One region of the Yersinia enterocolitica subsp. enterocolitica genome, then DNA from elsewhere that is predicted to be linked to it. Evidence: predicted binding sites of a transcription regulator. Region 1 holds the regulator's gene; each other region holds the start of a gene.

Region 1 (5,493 bases):
TGTAGGCTACGGGAACACTCGCGTAATAGGGGGCGTAACTTTTCTGCTGGTTCACTACGGGCCAGGCGTTGCAGTTCGGGTTGTGCTTGCAGATATTCTTGCTCAATAATTTTCTGCTGCTGTTGATATTCCAACACATTTTTTTGCTGTTGCTGCCATCCGATGAGCCAATTTATTTGCTTTTGATTTACCCGCTGTTCTGAAGCAAGCTGCTTTTCTTGTTCACCGAGTACATCTAATTGTTGCGCCAGATCTGCACGCTGCTCTTCATTTAGCAGTTCAATACCGCTGGCGCGTTGATGCAATGCATCTAGTGCGATCTTGGCTTGCTTATGTTGCTCAAATACGTGTTCAGATAACCGACCATAGATGTCAGTGCCGGTTAACTCTTCCAATAATTCCGCGCGATCATTGGCATCAGCATTGAGAAATGCCGCAAATTGCCCCTGTGACAGCATCATCGATTTGGTAAATCGGCCAAAATCCAGCCCGGTGATTGCGGCAACCATATCAAGCTTATCGCGCACTTTATCGGCCAGAATCTTGCCGTTTTCGCATAGCGCCAACTCAACTTTAGGCGCTTGCAGATTTCCTTCCGAGCTATTTTTAGCGCGCCGTTGGCTCCAGAAAGCACGATAACGCGTTCCTTTTACCTCAAACTCGACTTCAGCCAGTGACTCCGCCGTGTGGCGAGTCATCAGTTCGTTTTGGCTGGGGGTGACATTCAACCGCGGGGTCTGGTGGTATAATGCAAGACAAATGGCATCGAGCAGGGTGGTTTTCCCTGCCCCAGTCGGGCCGGTTATCGCGAATAAACCGTTGCTGGCAAAAGGTTCGGCGGTGAAATCTATCTTCCATTCACCCTGTAGAGAATTAATGTTTTTCAGCCGTAGACTTAAAATTCTCATGCAGATTGCTCCTCTGCGGTATCTTTACCTTGCGTGATATCTTCAACCACCAGATTAAACATCTGTCGCATGCGCTCTTGGCGTGGTGCGGCTAAATCCGCCTCTAGCGCCAGCCGGCGTTCAAATACATCAGTGACACTCAGTTCATTGAGTGTTTCCTTTTCCTGCCGCTCAATACTGTTATTACGCTGCTCTTTGCTGCGGCGTAAGAGTACCACCTCAACGGGGAGTTCTGCGGCTAATGCCTGAATTCGCCTTTGAATATCAGTGAGATAATCTTGTGTGGCAACTTCGATATCCAGCCACACCGGTAACCCTTGGTGGTCGGCAAATTTAGTCAACTGTTGCTCAATTTGCGCTAAGTCACCTTTGATTAATTGCATTGGTTGAAATTGTGGAATGAAGATTGGGGTCACAGAGGCTAATGTCTGCTGGGCAAACTCCACCAGATAAACACTTTTCTCTTTGCTCAGCTCATCAAAACTCAGGGCAATTGGCGAACCGCTATATCGGATATGTTCGGTTTTTGCTACTTGCTGAGCACGATGAATATGGCCCAGAGCAATATAATCTGCCGGGGGGAAAGCGTGGGCCGGGAAAGCATCCAATGTGCCGATGTAAATATCACGAACCGAGTCTGAGGTAGTGACCCCCACCGTAGTTAGGTGCCCGGTAGCAATAATCGGCAAGGGCAGGCCTAACTCGGTACGCAGCTCGACGGCTCGCTGATAAAGCGCCTGATAATGGGCAGCAATTGCTTCCTGCAACGCCAGTTGTTTCTGACCACCGGATTCACCCGCCTGACTGGTGACTAGATCTCGTGGACGTAAAAAGGGAATCGCGCACAGCAGCGCCGCAGGATGATTTTGGCGGTCTTTCAAAATAATAACCTGTTGATCCAAATTGCTGCTGGCGCAGGAAATGACTGTGGTATTCAAATAAGAAAGCAAGCCGCGAGATTCATTCAGCGTTGATACTGAATCATGGTTGCCCCCCAGAACAACCAACTGGCAGTTCGTCGGCTGTAGTTCAACCACGAAACGGTTATATAGCTCACGTGCATAGCTAGGTGGGGCGCCGGTATCAAAAATATCACCCGCCACAATCAGCGCATCTACCTGATTTTCTTTGATCTGTTCTATGAGCCAGTGCAGGAATGCCTGATGTTCAGCCGCACGGCTTTTGGTAAAGAAATGCTGGCCCAAATGCCAGTCAGAGGTATGAATAATGCGCATAAATCTCCCGCTCGGGCCGGTCGCCATGTAAAGATAATGGCGCTGATTATAAACGCTGCCTGCTGGATGTCGCGGCTAAAAAAAGGCTGTGAGGGAAATCTCCGAGACGCCTCGCAAACTTGAGTGCTGCATTTTGCATTTATCATGAAATTTATCACTATGCTTATTGCTTGCCAGAGGGGGATGTTTTTCATAAAAATGTCACAAAACTGACGCATAATGACTTCCGAAATCAAATAGTGACCACTAACTTACTGGCAGGGTTGATGATGGCAAGACGCATACTGGTAGTTGAAGATGAAGCACCAATCCGTGAGATGGTGTGCTTTGTGTTGGAACAGAATGGCTACCAACCGTTAGAAGCCGAGGATTACGACAGTGCAGTCACTCGTTTGTCCGAGCCTTACCCTGATTTAGTGTTGTTGGACTGGATGTTACCTGGCGGCTCGGGTATTCAGTTTATTAAACATATGAAACGTGAAGCTCTGACCCGAGATATTCCGGTGATGATGCTGACAGCGCGTGGCGAAGAAGAAGACAGAGTGCGTGGTTTGGAAGTGGGGGCGGATGACTATATTACTAAGCCTTTTTCACCCAAAGAGCTGGTGGCGCGTATCAAAGCGGTTATGCGCCGGATATCGCCAATGGCGGTTGAAGAAGTGATTGAAATGCAAGGGTTGAGCCTTGATCCCTCCTCACATCGGGTTATGGCCAATGATCAAGCGTTGGATATGGGGCCGACCGAATTTAAATTATTGCACTTTTTCATGACTCATCCGGAGCGCGTTTACAGCCGTGAACAGTTGCTTAATTATGTTTGGGGCACTAACGTTTATGTAGAAGATCGCACCGTTGACGTGCATATTCGTCGGCTACGTAAGGCGCTGGAAATTGATGGCCATGACAGAATGGTACAAACTGTCCGGGGAACCGGATACCGTTTCTCAACGCGCTACTGAGTTTTCAGGGCCGGAGAATTCGTTGTGTTAGAACGTTTATCATGGAAAACGCTGGCTTTAGAGCTGGCTCTTTTTTGTCTGCCCGCATTACTGTTAGGTGCCTTTATCGGGTACCTTCCCTGGCTATTATTGGTCTCGGTTATTGCGGCGCTGGTGTGGAATTTCTATAACCAACTCAAATTATCTCACTGGCTGTGGTTAGACCGCAGCATGACGCCACCTTCAGGGCGTTGGAGTTGGGAGCCTTTATTTTACGGCTTGTACCAGATGCAACTGCGAAATCGCCGCCGGCGTCGTGAGTTGGCTTTACTTATCAAACGCTTTCGCAGTGGTGCTGAGTCTTTACCTGATGCGGTGGTTATGACGACCATTGATGGCAATATTTTCTGGTGTAATGGTTTGGCTCAGCAATTACTCGGCTTCCGTTGGCCGGAGGATAACGGCCAACATATTCTCAACTTGCTGCGTTATCCCGAATTCCGTCAATATTTGCAACAACAAGAATTTTCCCGCCCATTGACCCTGCAACTCAATAATGGTTATTACGTTGAGTTCCGGGTGATGCCTTATTCAGAAGGGCAATTGCTTATGGTGGCTCGTGATGTTACCCAAATGCGTCAGTTGGAAGGGGCGCGGCGTAATTTCTTTGCCAATGTGAGCCACGAACTGCGCACTCCCTTGACGGTGTTACAGGGATATCTGGAAATGATGCACGACCAAGAGTTGGTCGGGCCATTACGAGATAAAGCGCTAGGGACGATGCAAGAACAGACCAAGCGCATGGATGGGCTGGTAAAACAATTATTGACGTTATCGCGAATTGAAGCTGCACCTAATGTGGATATGAATGAGCAGGTCGATATTCCGCGCATGCTGAAAATGCTGCAACACGAAGTGCAAGCGCTGAGTAATGGGCGTCATGAGATCACCTTCCGAATTAATGAGCAATTGAAGGTATTCGGTAACGAAGATCAACTGCGCAGTGCGGTTTCCAATCTGGTTTATAATGCAGTCAATCACACCCCTGATGGCACCAAAATTGAGGTGTGCTGGCAGCAAACACCTCAAGGGGTGCAATTTCAGGTGAGTGACAATGGACCGGGTATTGGCCCTGAACATGTGCCACGCCTGACCGAGCGCTTCTATCGGGTGGACAAAGCCCGCTCAAGGCAAACCGGTGGTAGTGGCTTGGGGTTGGCAATTGTGAAGCATGCTTTGAGCCATCACGATGCGCGTTTGGATGTGATGAGTGAAATCGGTTTGGGGACGAGATTTATCTTTACCTTGCCGAATCGGTTGATTGTTCCGACGGTTTTAACCGAGAATGCAGTCAAATCCTAAGACTGTATGGATATCAAACTGATGAGATGGGGAAAACTAGCGCTGTTGCCTGCTCTGCTAGGGTTTAGCTGCGGCGTCCTGGCACTCCCTGTCGCGGTATCGCCGGCCACAGTGGTCGATGCGCCAAAGCCAGATACTCTGTCTGGTAATCTTTCCAGTGTCGGTTCTGACACTTTGGCTAACTTGATGTCTTTATGGGCTGATGATTTCAATCATCATTACCCCGGCGTTAATTTGCAAATACAGGCGGCAGGTTCCTCAACCGCTCCTGCGGCACTGGCAGCAGGGGCCGCTCAACTCGGCCCGATGAGCCGGCCAATGAAAGCGGCTGAAACCATGGCGTTTACTGAGCGTTATGGCTATCCACCACTTGCTGTCCCTGTCGCAGTGGATGCATTGGTGGTTTTTGTCCATCAGGATAATCCACTAGATAAACTAACCTTATCTCAGCTTGATGCTGTATTTTCGCAAAATCGTCGTTGCGGGGAATCCCATCGCATCCAACGTTTTGGCGAACTTGGGCTAGAAGGGCGCTGGGCTGAACGCTCGATACAGCGCTATAGCCGAAATTCTGCCTCCGGTACCTATGGCTTTTTCAAACAACTGGTGCTGTGTGGTGGTGATTTTTCAAATAATATCAATGAATTGCCTGGGTCCGCTTCCGTTGTGCAAGCTGTCGCTGGTTCACTGAATGGTATGGGTTACGCCAGCATTGGTTTTCGAAACAGTGGTGTTAAGCCATTGTCTTTGTCGGCGAACGACCAGGATTATGTGATGCCAACGGCTGAGAATGTTAAAGATGGCCGCTACCCTCTATCTCGCTATCTGTATATTTATATTAATAAAGCACCGGGCAAGCCGTTGGAGCCGTTGACTGCGGCCTTTCTTGAGCGCGTTTTGTCACCAGAAGGGCAAAAGCGCGTGACTCATGACGGCTATTTGCCCTTGCCCCCTGAGATCCTGAATCACACTCGAAAAGAGTTGGGTTTTGCCTATTAATTTGGCAGATTATTAGGGTGTATCTGCCGTAATCTGTTAACGGTTGGGTAT
Region 2 (5,493 bases), 980 kb from region 1:
GCAATAGATTCGAGTGTTGCACGGATAATATGGTTGCTGTTAACACCACGGGTCAGGCCAAAGATTGCACCACGCGCATACGGGTCCCAATAAGGAGCACCGAGGCCAGTGAAGGCCGGCACCACATACACGCCGTTGCTGTCTTTCACTTTGGTGGCGAAGTATTCAGAGTCATCGGCATCACTGATAAGCTTCAGCTCATCACGCAACCATTGGATGGATGCACCGCCAATAAACACCGCACCTTCCAGTGCATAGTTAACTTCACCGCGAGGGCCGCAGGCGATGGTGGTCAGCAGGCCATGATTGGATTGCACTGCTTCTGTGCCAGTGTTCATTAGCAGGAAGCAGCCGGTACCGTAGGTGTTTTTTGCCATTCCCGGTTGGACACAAAGCTGGCCGAACAGCGCGGCTTGCTGGTCACCGGCAATCCCGGCGATAGGAATACGAGTCCCGCCTTTACCACCAATGTTGGTCTGGCCGTAAACTTCTGAGGATGGGCGAACTTCAGGTAGCATTGAGCGCGGGATATTCAGCGCTTTCAGCATACGTTCATCCCACTCTTTGGTGCGGATATTAAACATCATGGTACGTGATGCGTTGGTGTAATCCGTTACGTGTACGCGGCCTTGCGTCATATTCCACACTAGCCAGGTGTCAACAGTACCAAACAGCAACTCGCCGCGCTCAGCACGGTCACGCGCGCCTTCTACGTTATCAAGGATCCATTTCACCTTGGTGCCAGAGAAGTAAGGGTCGACGACCAGCCCGGTGTTGTGGCGGATGTACTCTTCCAGCCCTTCTTTTTTCAGTTTTTCGCAGATATCGGCAGTACGGCGGCATTGCCACACGATGGCGTTATACACCGGCTTACCTGTTGTTTTGTCCCAAACAATGGTGGTTTCACGTTGGTTGGTGATACCGATGCCAGCAATTTCATCAGAACTGATACCGGCTTTGGCTAGCACTTCAACCAATGTTGAGCTTTGGGTAGCCCAGATTTCCATTGGGTCATGCTCAACCCATCCTGCTTTTGGGTAGATTTGCTCAAATTCGCGCTGAGAGATACTCACGATATTGGCATCGTGATCCAACACCACTGCTCTGGAACTGGTGGTTCCTTGGTCAAGCGCGACAATGTATTTCTTTTGAGTAGTATTTTCAGTTGTCATAATTAGCCTACTTTTAAGTTGCCGTTTATACCCACAATTTCAATTACGGTGGGTATATTCTTCCAGTATCTATTATTTACGCTTTGCGTTCTGTGGTCGTAACCGTGGTTTCTTCATCGTCAGCGACACAGACATCGCATGGCAAATGGCGACCAATCAGGGCGCGATAGCCAAATGCACCTACCAATGCGCCAACAATAGGCCCAAAGATGGGTACCAGGAAGTAAGGAATGTCACGCCCGCCAGTGAAGGCAACCTCGCCCCAGCCAGCAAAATAAGCAAATAGCTTTGGACCAAAGTCACGTGCTGGGTTTAAGGCGAACCCAGTCAATGGCCCCATTGAGCCGCCGATAACGGCAATCAAAATGCCAATCAGCAGGGGCGCCAATGGGCCGCGCGGAATACCGTTGCCATCATCAGTCAGCGCCAGGATCAGACACATCAAAATTGCGGTAATAACAGTTTCAACCAGGAATGCCTGGAAAACAGAAATGTGCGGATTGGGATAAGTAGAAAAAATACCGGCCAGATTCAGACTCTCAACACTGCCGCGTGCTATCTGATGAGTCTGTTCAAAATCGATAAACAGGTTGTAGTAAAGGCCGAACACTAAGGCTGCGGCACAAAATGCACCGGCAACTTGTGCCACAATGTAAGGGAGAACTTTACGGCGATCGAAGCAGGCAAATAACCACAATGCAATGGTGACTGCCGGATTAAGATGAGCGCCTGAAATGGCTGCGGTTAAATAGATGGCCATGGCAACACCCAGGCCCCAAATGATACTAATTTCCCACTGCCCAAAACTGGCCCCAGCCAACTTTAATGCAGCGACACAGCCCACACCAAAAAAGATGAGTAGAGCAGTACCGAGAAACTCCGCGATACATTGGCCCTTCAAGGTCGAACTAGCGGTTTGGCTCATAGTAGATGTCCTAGAGACAGAGATTTATAGGGTATTTCTTATTTTTACCCTTCGAATAATAAAAGGGGTGATGTAAATTTATCGTTAACGAGCACAAACGAGAAATAGCGAAATCAAAATGTGTGTGGTGCGTCATAAAAATGAGCGATTTCGCGTTATTCACGGCTATTAAGGGACTTTGAAAGTGTGATCAGACCAGTACTTTTCTCATCAGTTGTTAAGGGCATGTATCACTTTACAGGATTGGTCATAGAGGTTTTTCAGTTTTTACTGATGGTTCTTGACATGAAATTGCAACAGAGTGTGGTTTGTACCGGCATGGCGCTAGACAGGGGGGGGATTGGCTACATACAATCGCTTTATAAGGGAGGCGCTTTACAAGACCATCGTTTTTATCAAGTGGCGTCACCTGGGCGATGGGACGTCTAAAATAGAGTGCTTGTTGCACTCGTTTGATGGATATATAGCGCGATAAATAAGTATTCACAGCAGTTTCATTTGTCGATGGTTGCTTCAGTTTATGCGGCAACTGAAGTTAAAAATGGCGACTGCGATCAAGATATGTACGCCTTGCGACTCATAAGGGGACCGAAGAATGTCATTTGAAGTATTTGAGAAATTGGAAGTTAAAGTTCAGCAGGCGATTGATACCATCACTTTGTTACAGATGGAAATTGAAGAGCTGAAAGAGAAAAATAACACCCTGTCCCAAGAAGTTCAGGAAGCGGCTGGTGGCCGTGAAGCGTTAGTGCGCGAAAATGAGCAACTGAAACAAGAACAGCATGTGTGGCAGGATCGTCTGCGGGCACTGTTGGGAAAGATGGAAGAAGTCTAAGTGCCAGTTGGCTTAAAGCATCACCAACGCGTTGTTGAAAGCCGCTAGCCACAGAGCCACTTTGAGTTTGAAGTGCAAATAGGGCGATATCAACATCGCCCTATTTAATAATTATCATATGTAAATCAGCTAGATACTATTCAATATCCAAAGGTTCTTCTGACAAGATGATCCCGGTGTTGTCTGCATACAAGTGGTCACCGGAGAAGAATGTCACCCCACCAAAATTAACGCGGATATCGCTTTCACCAATACCCTCATCTGCAGCACCGACTGGAATTGCGGCCATCGCCTGGATACCAATATCCAATTCGGCCAGTTCATCAACCTGACGAACAGCGCCGTAAACAACAATTCCTTCCCACTCGTTTTTCAATGCTAAATCAGCAAGTTCAGCATTGATTAATGCACGGCGCACTGAGCCACCGCCATCGACAACTAACACACGGCCAAGACCATTTTCTTCGAGTAGGTCAAACAACAAGCCGTTATCTTCGAAACATTTTACAGTGGTTATCTTGCCACCAAATGAAGTACGTCCGCCAAAATTGGAGAACAGTGGTTCTACCACATTTACCTCTTCATGATAGATATCACAGAGATCGGAAGTATCATATTTCATAGGATTAACGTCTGGTTGCGGCTGGGATGCTAAGTATATCCCTTTCTGACAGCTGTTGGCAAAATCATCAATTGTTAAATTTCTCCGGGCTGATTTTATCGACCACAACCCAGAGAAAAAAGAGGCGGGGTTAACTTAGCACCAGACCAATAGCAAACAGGATATTGGTCAGTAGCGCGGCTTTGACCATATGTTCGAGCATTGGGCGCATGCCAGCGGCGGTTGGCTCACGCAGTACAAACAGCGCGTGTCTGGCTAGCAAGGGAATGGCCAGCACAAAGATCCAACCCGCCCAGCTATGCAGATAAAGAATGTTGAATAATGTCAGGCAGAAAATAGCCGCTAAAATCAGCAGGGCATGGTAATAACGTGCAACAACCGGGCCTAAACGCACTGCCAATGTGTTTTTGCCATTTGCTTTGTCATTTTCGATATCGCGCAAATTATTAATATTCAAAACGGCTGTTGCCAATAAACCACAGGCGGTAGCCGGTAGCATGACGATACTGTCAAAGTGGCCAGCCTGAAGATAGTAAGTTCCGGCGACACTCAGCCAGCCGAAGAATACTAATACCGAGATATCACCTAACCCCATATAGCCATAGGGTTTGCTACCCACGGTGTAGGTAATTGCAGCCACAATCGCCATCAGCCCGAGCAGTAAAAAGCCTAAAACGTCGCTGGGTTTTTCACAAGCCACGGCAATGAGTGCGATACCTGAGATAACGGTCAGACTCACAGTGATGATTAGCGCGACTTTCATCTGGTGGCGTGTAATTATCCCTTTTTGCATACCGCGCAATGGCCCGATACGTTCTTCGGTATCACTGCCCTTGATGGCATCGCCATAATCATTGGCGAGATTGGACAAAATTTGCAGCAGGCCGGCGGTTAATAGGGCGAGTAATGCGACTGCTGGCTTGAAACTATCGAGCCAGACAGCCAGCGCTGAACCGGTAACGATAGAGGCAAAGGCCAGTGGCAATGTTCTTGGCCGCAGGCTTTCCAGCCAAGCCTGGGTCTGGCTGGTGCTGGTTAAGCGGGTATTAGTTGATTGGCTCATGTTCTGCTTCATTGTATAGGAGTCTGGTCCGCCCATATCGGCGAGTTAAAAACTTCAAAACGATCATACGATAAAAATAAGAGTGGGAGGCAGCGCCTCCCACTCTTAATTGGCAAACCATTTTATCCAGCAAAGGCTTATAAAGCGAATTATAGGATAAAACGACTCAGATCTTCATCTGCAACCAACTCATCCAGGTGCTTACCGACATATGCCGCATCAATAGTTATGGATTGACCATTGCTCTCGCTGGCGTCATAAGAGATATCCTCCATTAGACGTTCCAGCACAGTATGCAAACGGCGTGCACCGATGTTCTCGGTACGCTCGTTAACCTGCCATGCCGCTTCAGCGATTTTGCGGATACCTTCACGGGTAAACTCGACAGTCACCCCTTCAGTTGCCATCAGCGCTTTATACTGCTCAGTTAGCGAAGCACTCGGTTCGGTCAGAATGCGCTCAAAATCATCTGTTGTCAGGGCCTGCAATTCTACCCGAATTGGCAAACGACCTTGCAATTCAGGGATAAGGTCTGACGGACTGGAGACCTGGAATGCGCCGGAGGCAATAAACAGGATATGGTCAGTTTTCACCATGCCGTGTTTGGTTGATACGGTGCAACCTTCTACCAATGGCAGCAAGTCACGCTGTACCCCTTCGCGAGACACATCTGGGCCTGACGTCTGGCCGCGTTTACAGATTTTATCGATTTCGTCGATAAATACGATCCCGTGCTGCTCGACCGCATCAATCGCCTGCTGTTTCAGCTCCTCTGGATTAACCAGTTTCGCCGCTTCTTCTTCAATTAGCAGTTTAAATGCTTCTTTGATTTTGATTTTGCGCGGCTTTTGTTTCTGCCCCGCAATATTCTGGAAC
Region 3 (5,493 bases), 4.2 Mb from region 1:
GTAGTTCTTCGGTATATATGCCATATCAGCCTTCTATTCTACGAAAAAATAATGGTTCTATTTTAGCGTGAAAGCAGGCAGTAGACTATCTACTATTGGCTATTAATCTTTAGGTCATACACCATCATTAGAGCCAGTCTCTATAGGAAGATATTGAATCAATTATAAAAAAATGTGTCTAGATATTCATGTAGATACGGAGACTTTTTGAGACTTTTGCTGATGATTTAATGAGATAAGTCGTTTTACACTATCACTGAGTTTTTATAGTCACTTTTTTACATTTTTCAGTATAGAGTTATTAGCATAAGGTTATGTGTATCTCGCTAATAGACTTATTTTACGGCAGGCAATATAGCGTGTTTAGCCTGAAATCCTTTGCCGATACAGTTGAGGCGATATGAAAGAATCTGAGGTACTGGCCGAAGTCAGTAATGAAAACCAGACATTAGTAGCCGTGGTGCAACAAGACCAGCGGGTAGTGTATTTCTATATTTATCCGCAAGAGGCGTTTGAAGAGCGTTTTCCTGTTCGCGCTTGTTGGGTGAGGAATTTGGTTGCAGCGCCAATATCGGTTGATAATGTCGCCCTTGAACAAGGTTTAGCACCGCGATTAGCTGCCGAGTTTTGCCGTAATGTGGCCGGTGAAGCTGAACTTGATGCACAGTTTATTTCAATTATCTGGTCAGAAAGTGATGATGGCGCAGCATTATGGTATCAGGGGCAATTACTGGCGATTATTCCCGGTTGGAGTTTATATATTGATCACTCAGTTTGTTACTCAGCCAGTTGTATTAAAGATAACCCACTAACATTACCTCTGGGTTCAGCTTCCACTAATACTCAATATGCTCGTGCTCAAAATACACGTCAATTTTGGCGAACCTGGCAGCAGGAAGAAGGGAATCCTTGGCCTGCATTACAGGCCGAATATATTCAGTGCTATGAACAACATTTCGGCCCTGCGATAAAATATTATGCCATCGATCAAGGTAAGTGGCCGCCTATGGCTATCTCACAACACGAAAAAGAGGGAATATATTATTTTCTGACGTTGGGGGTTAGTATTCGTCCTCAGCCATGGGTTGAAATATTATTCAATGACGATGCGACTAAATACCGGCGTTTCGAAATGGCTATAGCAATTGATAGCCAATTTGTTAATGAGGATAATGCTATTCATATGGCTAGCGCACTGGCCGGTTTTGCTCATGTACCTTGGGGCAAAATAACCTGGCTGGGGGAGGGGCATACCTTGGAGTCAGAAGTTGCCCCTCAAGGGTATGAAGGCTATATTTTATCAGCAAAGTTTTATGACAATGCTGATAGCCTAATATTGCCTCTTCAGCAAGATGACCCGGTTAATATATATTGGGCTAGCCCTGTCTTTGCCAGTGAAAGAGAATTAGCCCATAGTGCACCGAATGGTGGGTATGATTTGCTGAAAAAGCTGCAACAACAGGGAGTTAATCATATTTTTTCACCGCGTGAATCTGTTATTTAATTTCGTCTGAATATGGCAGATTTGATTTGCAGATTTTGTTATTCGGGTCTTAACTTAACAATGACGATAGCAGTTTGAGGCTGTAATGTTAAATTTGTAATGAGTGAAATAGGTAAATCTGCTATCAGTGATTTTTAATTTTATGGAGGTGCTTATGGGCATACTATCTTGGATTATTTTTGGTCTTATCGCCGGTATTTTGGCTAAATGGATTATGCCAGGAGAGGATGGTGGTGGTTTTATTATGACTATAATCCTCGGCGTAGTGGGTGCGCTGGTTGGTGGCTATATCAGTACTTTCTTTGGGATGGGCAAGGTTGATGGCTTTAACTTTGGCAGCTTTGTGGTGGCTGTTATCGGCTCGCTGGTTGTGCTATTTGTCTACCGAAAGTTGAGAAGTTAGAGGCTATTTAAATGCTTTCACAGTAATTTTAAATAATTATTAGCTGCGAAATCAGCATTAATCAAGAAATATAGACTTATCAAAATATAGGAAGGTGGCTAAATTTTTGTCACCTTTCTCTCATAAAACTATCATCAATATGCAATAAAAATATTCGTTAATGGTTCATGATTACAGGCAATCTGAGAGACATGACATGGGCCAGGCGTTACGTAAATTCACTGTGGCTGATTATCCAGCTGCGGTGCCAGAATCACGTAAAAAGGTACTTGCTGTTAAAGGTTTAGTTAAGGTGTATAAGTCACAGCATCGAGTTCTGGATGATATTAATTTTGAGCTTCACGCGGGTGAGTTTGTCGCAATAATTGGCCGTTCTGGTGCCGGTAAATCGACATTATTGCATGTTTTAAATGGTACTATTCCCAGTAGTGCTGGTGAAATTATTAATTACCATGACAATGGTGAGACCCAGAATATCGCTGCTCTGACAACCAAGCAGATGAGAAAGTGGCGAGCCAAATGTGGCATGATTTTTCAAGATTTCTGTTTGGTTCCGCGCCTCGATGTTATGACAAATGTTTTATTAGGCCGCCTCAGTTATACCTCCACACTAAAATCATTTTTTAAAATTTTTGCAGACCAGGATCGCGCCAGGGCAATCGAATTGTTGCAATGGCTTAATATGCTGCCACATGCCTTGCAACGTGCAGAAAACCTCTCGGGTGGGCAAATGCAGCGAGTGGCTATTTGTCGTGCCATGATGCAAAACCCCAAAATATTATTGGCTGATGAGCCCGTTGCTTCTTTGGACCCCAAAAACACCACGCGTATTATGAATACATTGCAGAAAATAAGTGAAGACGATATTGCAGTCGTCGTTAACTTACACTCTGTCGATTTAGTAAAAGAGTATTGTACAAGAGTCATTGGTATTGCTCATGGACGAATCATTTTTGACGGACATCCCTCTATGCTGAATGACACTATTATTCAGGATATATATAGCGATGAATCAACGGAGCTTTTGCATTAATTCCCACTTATCCCTTTATCAGAATAGGTTATTTTAATGAAAAAAGTACTTTGTCTTACCTCATTATTGGCAAGCATGATGGTATTTAATGCCACGGCAGCGGATGCACCAAAAGAAATTAATCTGGGTATTTTGGGCGGACAGAATGCGACACAGCAAATTGGTGATAATATGTGTGTCAAAGAATTCTTGGATAAAGAATTAAACGTTAAAACTAATTTACATAACGCTTCTGACTACTCAGGGGTGATTCAAGGTTTACTTGGTGGGAAGATTGACCTGGTATTAAGTATGTCTCCCTCCTCTTTTGCCTCTGTTTATATTAAAGATCCTAAAGCCGTCGATATCGTGGGTATTGCTATTGATGATACTGACAAGTCGCGCGGTTATCACTCAGTTGTGGTCGTCAAAGCCGATAGCCCTTATCAGAAAATTGAAGATTTAAAGGGCAAAGCATTTGGTTTCGCTGATCCAGACTCAACTTCAGGTTTCTTGATCCCTAATCAAGTCTTTAAACAGAAATTAGGCGGGACAGCCGATAACAAATATAACAATTTCTTCTCTAGCGTGACATTCTCTGGCGGCCATGAGCAGGATATTCTGGGGGTTATTAACGGTCAATTTGACGGTGCGGTTACATGGGCATCAATGATCGGCGATTACAATACCGGTTATACCAGTGGCGCATTTACCCGTATGATTAGGATGGATCATCCAGATTTAATGAAACAGATCCGTATTATCTGGGAATCCCCACTTATTCCTAATGGCCCGATTTTAGTCCGTGGTGCATTGCCACCTGAATTTAAAGCACAACTCGTAGCTGCGGTTAAAAAACTGGATAAAGAAGATCACGCCTGCTTTATCAAAGCAATGGGCGGCAAACAGCATATTGGTGAGACATCACTAAGTGAATATCAAACAATCATTGATATGAAGCGCGAATTAACCAAAGGCGACCGCTAAGTCGGCTCTGCGAATAAAAATAGTTTAGCTCTGGCTTGCTGGAGCTATTTTTTAGGTGGTAGCTAATTTTGAATACGGACTTCAACCATTACTATCAGCGGGTTCGCGCTAAACAGAAACGTGAAACGTTGATTTGGTCATTGACGCTGGTCATTATCTATCTTGGTGCGGGAAGTATTGCTGAGTTTAATTTACATACTGTTTTTATTTCTATTCCGTCTTTTTTTGATTATCTGGTTGAAACTATCCCCGAACTCCATTTGCATAAACTATTGGCGGATGGTCATACGGAAGGCTCGCTGGCTTATTGGGGATATCGTCTGCCAATTCAGTTACCGCTAATCTGGGAAACGCTGCAATTGGCTGTGGCGTCGACAATCTTGTCGGTAATGGTTGCTATTACTCTGGCTTTTTTGGCGGCGAATAATACTCAAAATCCATCCTGGTTGAGATTATCTATCCGGACCTTTGTCGCCTTTTTACGCACGATGCCAGAATTAGCATGGGCAGTGATGTTTGTCATGGCTTTTGGAATTGGGGCGATTCCCGGTTTTTTGGCGCTGGCCTTACACACTATTGGCAGCTTAACCAAGTTGTTTTACGAATCATTGGAAACCGCATCTGATAAACCTGTTCGCGGCCTCGCTGCTTGTGGGGCGGGTAAATTGCAACGGATGCGCTTTGCATTTTGGCCACAAGTAAAACCCATATTTCTTTCTTATAGTTTTATGCGGCTGGAAATTAATTTTCGCCAATCGACTATTTTGGGTTTGGTGGGAGCGGGGGGAATCGGTCAGGAGTTAATGACCTCAATAAAATTGGATCGCTATGATCAGGTGAGTATGACACTACTGCTGATTATTATCGTGGTTTCGCTGTTGGATTACACATCCGGCAAATTACGCAAGCGAGTTGTGGAAGGGGGTTCATAATGCTAAATAATAATCTAACCGCAGAGCAGCTCTTTACACTGAAGCAACAGTATCCGCAGATTTTCTTACAGCAAACACGCTATATCAGATGGGTTACTATCATTGGGGTAGCTATTTTTTTATATTACCTTTTTTTCTTTAAAACCTTTGGCATTCCCTGGCTGGCATTTGTAAATGGTAGCCAGCAAATAAGCCGATATTTTTTGCGCATGTTTGTTTGGCATGACTTCGTCAATTGGCCATTTAGATATTACTTTGGCCAGATTTTTATTACCTTAGCCATTGTATTTGCCGGAACACTCACTGCCACTCTGATTGCTTTACCCCTGTCATTCCTGGCGGCGCGAAATGTGATGTCGACACCGAGTTTACGCCTTATTTCATTTGTCGTGCGACGTTTCCTGGATATCTTTCGTGGCATTGATATGGCGATTTGGGGGCTGATTTTTGTGCGCGCAGTGGGTATGGGGCCACTTGCTGGGGTGTTGGCGATTATTATGCAAGATATGGGGTTGCTCGGTAAACTTTATGCAGAAGGACATGAAGCGGTAGATAAATCACCTAATCGTGGTTTGACCGCCATGGGAGCCAATGCTTTGCAAAAACAGCGTTTTGGTATTTTCACTCAGTCTTTCCCCACTTTTTTAGCGCTAAG
Region 4 (5,493 bases), 810 kb from region 1:
ATTAAGAAATACGCCGTAATTATTTTGGCTGTTCCATTGCCCACCTTTTTGTACTCCGAGCGACAGAGCCATGCCATATTGCGGTCGCCGCCAGTCCCAACGACTTTGAATGCGGTGTTGGCGATTATTTTTATATTGATTAAATTGATAACTAAGCTGAGTTGGCCCAAAACGGCGGCTATAAGAAGCTGAGGTACTACCAGCATTAGGTGCGTATATCGACACATCAGGCGTTTGGTAGCGGGCAAGCGAGGCATATCCCAGACCAGAATTCCCACCGGTTAAACGCAAATATCCCCCACTGCGTTTTTCACCCGACATCAGCCCCAAAGTGGGGGTAATATTCAGATCATAAATGCCCAGTGGGTGTGAGGCATTCCCTTCGGCGGTCCAGTGGCTGGCGGTGTCTTTAAGTAGTGTGATATTGGTTTGCAGGCTTTTCAGGTTCATGCTGCGGCCAAATTGCATCAGATGAGGGGCGTTATTACTACGCACTGCACCTTTGCCCAAGGTCAGGAACCAGCCATTATTAGTCTGAGTACCTATATTGCTGATAGTTTGGCTTTCCTGATTAATGACTTTTCCGGTGCGATCCACTAAACGAATCTCAACGGTGTAATAGCCGCCGGGGAGTTGGCTGTAATCAATTTCGTTACGGCCTAGTTGGGCTGGAATACGGCGGATGAGTTGGTTATCACGGTAAATTTCAAAATCGCCATCACTGGTGGCGTACAGCACCAAGCTCCCTGCCGAGGGTTTATCAATGGCTAAATAGCTCTGACTGCCTAGTGTTACGAATTGGTCTAAGGCCGGATTGACCAGGGTATGAATACTGCCTGCGCTATTATCCAGATTGTTTTGCCGGCCAGCGCGCAAATAGTGCGCCTGAAAATTCTTTTGCAGATACCAACTGCCAACGCCTATTTGGGTCTGTTGCTGGTATCCTGATTGATGGGCGTATGAGTTATTGTTCTTTATCCGCGCAGCATTATAAAACCAATGGGCAAAGGCAAAAGATTGATAGGGTAGCCCAAGGTAGCCTTGCCCACGAGCAGAAACAGCCCGATACTGTTCTGTAGCCAACCGCAGATCAAAAGATTGGTTATGTACTAATCCCCAAGTGGTGACCGGCATGAGATAACGGTTATTGTTATTAGTCATTGTGACCACATGATTAACTTTATCTACGGTAATTCGATGGTTCGATAAGATATAGTCGCAGCCATTTTGGCACTGTAAATAAGGTATTTGCGGTAAGATACTCGCTAATAAAGTAATGGATGATTCATCAATATGATTATCACGATATTGTTGTTGATCAAAGCTTAATTGTTGTTTTTCTTCTGAGAAGAACAGCGGGCTGGGCAGGGTCTTCCCGTTTAATATACCTAGTAATTGCAGTGTATTATGTTCCTCGGCAGCAGAAAAACCCGCCGGAACTAAGTGCTCAATAGTAATATCTTCGGAACCAACTGAGTTAAATGAAGTGAGTAATAGAGCAACTAAAACAGCCTTGTCAATTATTGACGGGGTTTTCATAGGATTCCATTCCATTTTATTTTATTTCTTACTGCATATATATGGCAGCATGCTTTTTCGATAAATAAACCTTTATATTAATGGTGTTAGTAACATTAATTTAATACGAGTATTTAGTTGAAAATAGCATGCAGCCAAGAGTTCACCCCTGACTGCATGTATTATCTATAAGGAAATTATAATGTTTTACTTAATTAAATTTAAGCTTCAGCTTCAATGGAGAGTTTAAGGACACCGGTATATATTTCTCCATCAACAGCATCTATGGGTTGTTTAGCTGAGATGTTTAAACTCCCCGAAAAATCAGTATTAGTCAGGTCAAAAACTTCGGCAGCACTGCCATTTTTCAATTCTTTACCCTCTATATTTACTTTGTAATCAGTAAATGTCTTGTTGTTGCTATTCAGCATGGCGAATGCTTCTCTCAGAGAGACTTTTATTTTAGTCCCACCTAGAGAAGTGAACTTAATCTGTTCAGTATGAGTAAAGTGACCATCATTCTTCACAGGGTCGTATGTCATCTTGATGGCGTCAAGCGCTCGGCCACTATTCTTGGTCAGTTTTATTGCAGAAACAATTTTTGCTTCAATCGCAATATCTTTTTCTACAGGGGCAGCATTAGCACTGCTGCTAGCCAATATAGCGATAGTAACAATTGAAAGTAGTGTCTTTTTCATTGTAAATATCCGATAGTCCATTATGTGTTATATGAGATCCCTATCCATAAATGGATAAGGAGTTAATAATACGAGTGGCTTATATGTGTATATAGCAATGATAACGAGGGCGTTAAATAGTTACGTTAATACACCATCAGTAAGCCGGAAAGAACACTAACATTTTAAATGGCATTATTTCAAGCAAGAGTTAGTCCTATTTTTTTTGGTTTCAATTATTTTATTATTCAATATGATAAATAATCTATGATTATACTTAATGAATGTTATTAATGATTGGTTGATATTTAAGTTAAATTAACTTTGCGATTATTTTTATGATAAGTTTGTTTTTTAAGGAAATAAATAGTCATTATTGACTAATAAGAGTTATTTAAAAGATTAACCTGTCTGACACCTATTTGACCCGCTATTTTCATTGTTTTGTCACTTTTCTGTCATGTGGAAGTTATATTTCTGTCATGAAAAGGTGTCATGTTTGCTTCCGAACAAAAACTGATTTATTTCGCTCATCCGCAAAATTCATTGAGATGGGCCATACGGATTTATTCAGGGGCCAGATATGTTTAACAATGCTATTCGTAAAACGTCGATTTGTGTTGCGCTGACTTTGGCATTCAGTGCCAATGCGATGGCGGTAACTGAAATTCCTTTCTGGCACTCGATGGAAGGGGAGTTAGGCGTAGAAGTTAACTCGTTAGCTGATCGCTTTAACCAGTCGCATAGCGATTATAAAATTGTGCCGGTCTATAAAGGCAACTACGAACAAAGTCTGGCGGCGGGCATTGCTGCTTTCCGTTCAGGGAAAGCGCCTGCTATTTTGCAGGTTTATGAAGTTGGCACCGCCACCATGATGGCGAGTAAGGCGATTAAGCCGGTATTCCAGGTATTTAAAGACGCCAATATTAATTTTGATGAATCCGTTTTCGTCCCGACGGTTGCGGGTTATTACACTGATGCGAAAACGGGCCACTTATTATCTCAGCCATTTAACAGCTCTACGCCGGTGTTGTATTACAACAAAGATGCCTTCAAAAAAGCGGGTTTGAATCCAGATCAACCGCCTAAAACCTGGCAAGAATTGGCCGAAGATACCGCTAAATTACGTGCCGCAGGATCAAGTTGTGGTTATGCCAGCGGCTGGCAGGGGTGGATTCAAATTGAAAACTTCAGTGCCTGGCATGGTCAGCCAATTGCCAGCCGTAATAATGGTTTTGATGGCACCGATGCGGTATTGGAATTCAATAAGCCTTTGCAAGTTAAACATATTCAATTGCTGTCTGATATGAACAAGAAAGGTGATTTCACCTATTTTGGTCGTAAAGATGAATCGACTGCCAAGTTCTATAACGGTGATTGCGCTATTACCACTGCCTCTTCCGGATCACTTGCGGATATTCGCCATTACGCCAAATTTAATTACGGTGTGGGCATGATGCCTTACGATGCTGATGCCAAGGATGCCCCACAAAACGCCATTATTGGTGGGGCCAGCCTGTGGGTGATGGATGGGAAAGACAAAGATACTTATAAGGGCGTAGCTGAATTCCTACAATTCCTGACCCAGTCGGAAATTGCTGCTGAATGGCATCAGAAAACCGGCTACTTGCCTATCACCACCGCTGCGTATGAGCTGACCAAGCAACAGGGCTTCTATGACAAGAATCCAGGTGCTGATGTCGCCACTCGCCAAATGCTGAACAAACCGCCATTGCCATATACCAAAGGCTTGCGTCTGGGCAATATGCCACAGATTCGCACGGTGGTAGATGAAGAGCTGGAAGGTGTTTGGACGGGCAAGAAAACACCACAGCAAGCATTAGATACCGCTGTGTCTCGAGGTGATGTGTTGCTGCGTCGTTTCGAGCAAACCAACAAATAAGGTTATTTGCCAGTTTGGGTGAGCAGCTTTAGCACTCAAACTGGCGATATTCATCAGGCCAATAACTCTGTGTAGCAACTAGCACCCTGTTCGATAAATGGTTAACTTTATGTCATCTTCCCGTCCCGGTTTTTCCTGTAGTTGGTTACCTTACCTGCTGGTATTACCGCAACTGGCTATTACTGCTGTTTTCTTCCTGTGGCCTGCCGGTGAAGCGCTGTGGTATTCGGTACAAATGCTCGACCCATTCGGCCTCTCCAGCGAATTTGTTGGGCTGAGTAACTTTATTGCGCTGTTTCACGATGAATATTATTTAGCTTCATTTTACACCACACTGATTTTCAGCTCGCTGGTGGCGGGGATCGGCTTGGTGGTGTCGCTATTTCTGGCGGCGATGGTGGATTACGTGTTGCGCGGCAGCCGTATTTATCAAACTTTAATGATTTTACCTTATGCCGTAGCCCCTGCCGTGGCGGCAGTGTTGTGGATCTTTTTGTTCAATCCCGGTCTGGGGTTGATCACTCATTTTTTGGCCTCACTCGGCTACAACTGGAATCACGCCCAAAATAGTGGGCAGGCGATGTTTCTGGTGGTATTGGCGTCGGTGTGGAAGCAAATCAGTTATAACTTCTTATTTTTCCTTGCTGCGCTGCAATCTATCCCGCGTTCATTAGTTGAAGCCGCAGCCATTGACGGAGCCGGGCCAGTGCGCCGCTTCTTCAATTTGGTGTTGCCGTTGATTTCGCCGGTGAGCTTCTTCCTACTGGTGGTGAATCTGGTCTATGCCTTCTTCGATACTTTCCCGGTAATTGATGCCGCAACAGGCGGTGGCCCGATGCAGGCGACCACCACCCTGATTTATAAAATTTACCGCGAAGGTTTTGCCGGGTTGGATTTATCCAGTTCAGCGGCTCAGTCAGTTGTGCTGATGTTGCTGGTGATTGGTTTGACGGTTATCCAGTTCCGCTTTGTTGAGCGTAAGGTGCGTTACCAATGATTGAGAATCGCCGTGGGCTGGATATCTTTTGCCACGTCATGCTGATTATCGGCGTGCTGTTGATTCTGTTCCCGCTGTATGTGGCTTTTGTCGCGGCATCTCTGGATGACACCCAAGTGTTCCAGGTGCCAATGACGCTGATTCCTGGCCCGCATTTATGGCAGAACATCAGCCATATTTGGCATGCTGGTGTGGGCAATAATAGCGCACCTTTTGGCTTGATGCTGTTTAATAGCTTTGTGATGGCATTTGCGATTACCGTCGGCAAAATCACGGTATCGATGCTGTCTGCCTATGCCATCGTCTATTTCCGCTTCCCGCTACGTAACCTGTTCTTCTGGCTAATTTTCCTCACCCTAATGCTGCCGGTTGAAGTGCGAATTTTCCCGACGATTCAG

What was found. Region 1 encodes PhoB, which activates phosphate uptake and scavenging genes when phosphate is short. Its sites were predicted from a motif close to CTGTCATAAAACTGNCNNAT; they were not measured.
Region 2: FGL26_RS16430 (MIP/aquaporin family protein) is a predicted target of PhoB. The motif match lies at 2,227-2,246, and genes of this name have one in related genera.
Region 3: phnC (phosphonate ABC transporter ATP-binding protein) is a predicted target of PhoB. The motif match lies at 2,025-2,044, and genes of this name have one in related genera.
Region 4: ugpB (sn-glycerol-3-phosphate ABC transporter substrate-binding protein UgpB) is a predicted target of PhoB. The motif match lies at 2,673-2,692, and genes of this name have one in related genera.

What each region holds. Positions count from the first base shown of each region.
Region 1 is NZ_LR590469.1:4,431,278-4,436,770, forward strand. It holds gene FGL26_RS20775 (AAA family ATPase) at 1-908, opposite strand, end outside; gene sbcD (exonuclease subunit SbcD) at 905-2,143, opposite strand; gene phoB (phosphate response regulator transcription factor PhoB) at 2,413-3,102, shown strand; gene phoR (phosphate regulon sensor histidine kinase PhoR) at 3,127-4,443, shown strand; gene FGL26_RS20795 (PstS family phosphate ABC transporter substrate-binding protein) at 4,465-5,442, shown strand.
Region 2 is NZ_LR590469.1:3,450,313-3,455,805, forward strand. It holds gene glpK (glycerol kinase GlpK) at 1-1,172, opposite strand, end outside; gene FGL26_RS16430 (MIP/aquaporin family protein) at 1,249-2,097, opposite strand; gene FGL26_RS21705 (hypothetical protein) at 2,383-2,526, shown strand; gene zapB (septal ring assembly protein ZapB) at 2,693-2,932, shown strand; gene rraA (ribonuclease E activity regulator RraA) at 3,069-3,554, opposite strand; gene FGL26_RS16450 (1,4-dihydroxy-2-naphthoate polyprenyltransferase) at 3,685-4,617, opposite strand; gene hslU (ATP-dependent protease ATPase subunit HslU) at 4,767-5,493, opposite strand, start outside.
Region 3 is NZ_LR590469.1:226,024-231,516, forward strand. It holds gene yajD (HNH nuclease YajD) at 1-24, opposite strand, end outside; gene FGL26_RS01125 (suppressor of fused domain protein) at 401-1,504, shown strand; gene FGL26_RS01130 (GlsB/YeaQ/YmgE family stress response membrane protein) at 1,659-1,907, shown strand; gene phnC (phosphonate ABC transporter ATP-binding protein) at 2,104-2,940, shown strand; gene phnD (phosphonate ABC transporter substrate-binding protein) at 2,977-3,906, shown strand; gene phnE (phosphonate ABC transporter, permease protein PhnE) at 3,975-4,838, shown strand; gene phnE (phosphonate ABC transporter, permease protein PhnE) at 4,838-5,493, shown strand, end outside.
Region 4 is NZ_LR590469.1:3,620,972-3,626,464, forward strand. It holds gene FGL26_RS17185 (TcfC E-set like domain-containing protein) at 1-1,554, opposite strand, end outside; gene FGL26_RS17190 (CS1 type fimbrial major subunit) at 1,740-2,216, opposite strand; gene ugpB (sn-glycerol-3-phosphate ABC transporter substrate-binding protein UgpB) at 2,779-4,098, shown strand; gene ugpA (sn-glycerol-3-phosphate ABC transporter permease UgpA) at 4,208-5,095, shown strand; gene ugpE (sn-glycerol-3-phosphate ABC transporter permease UgpE) at 5,092-5,493, shown strand, end outside.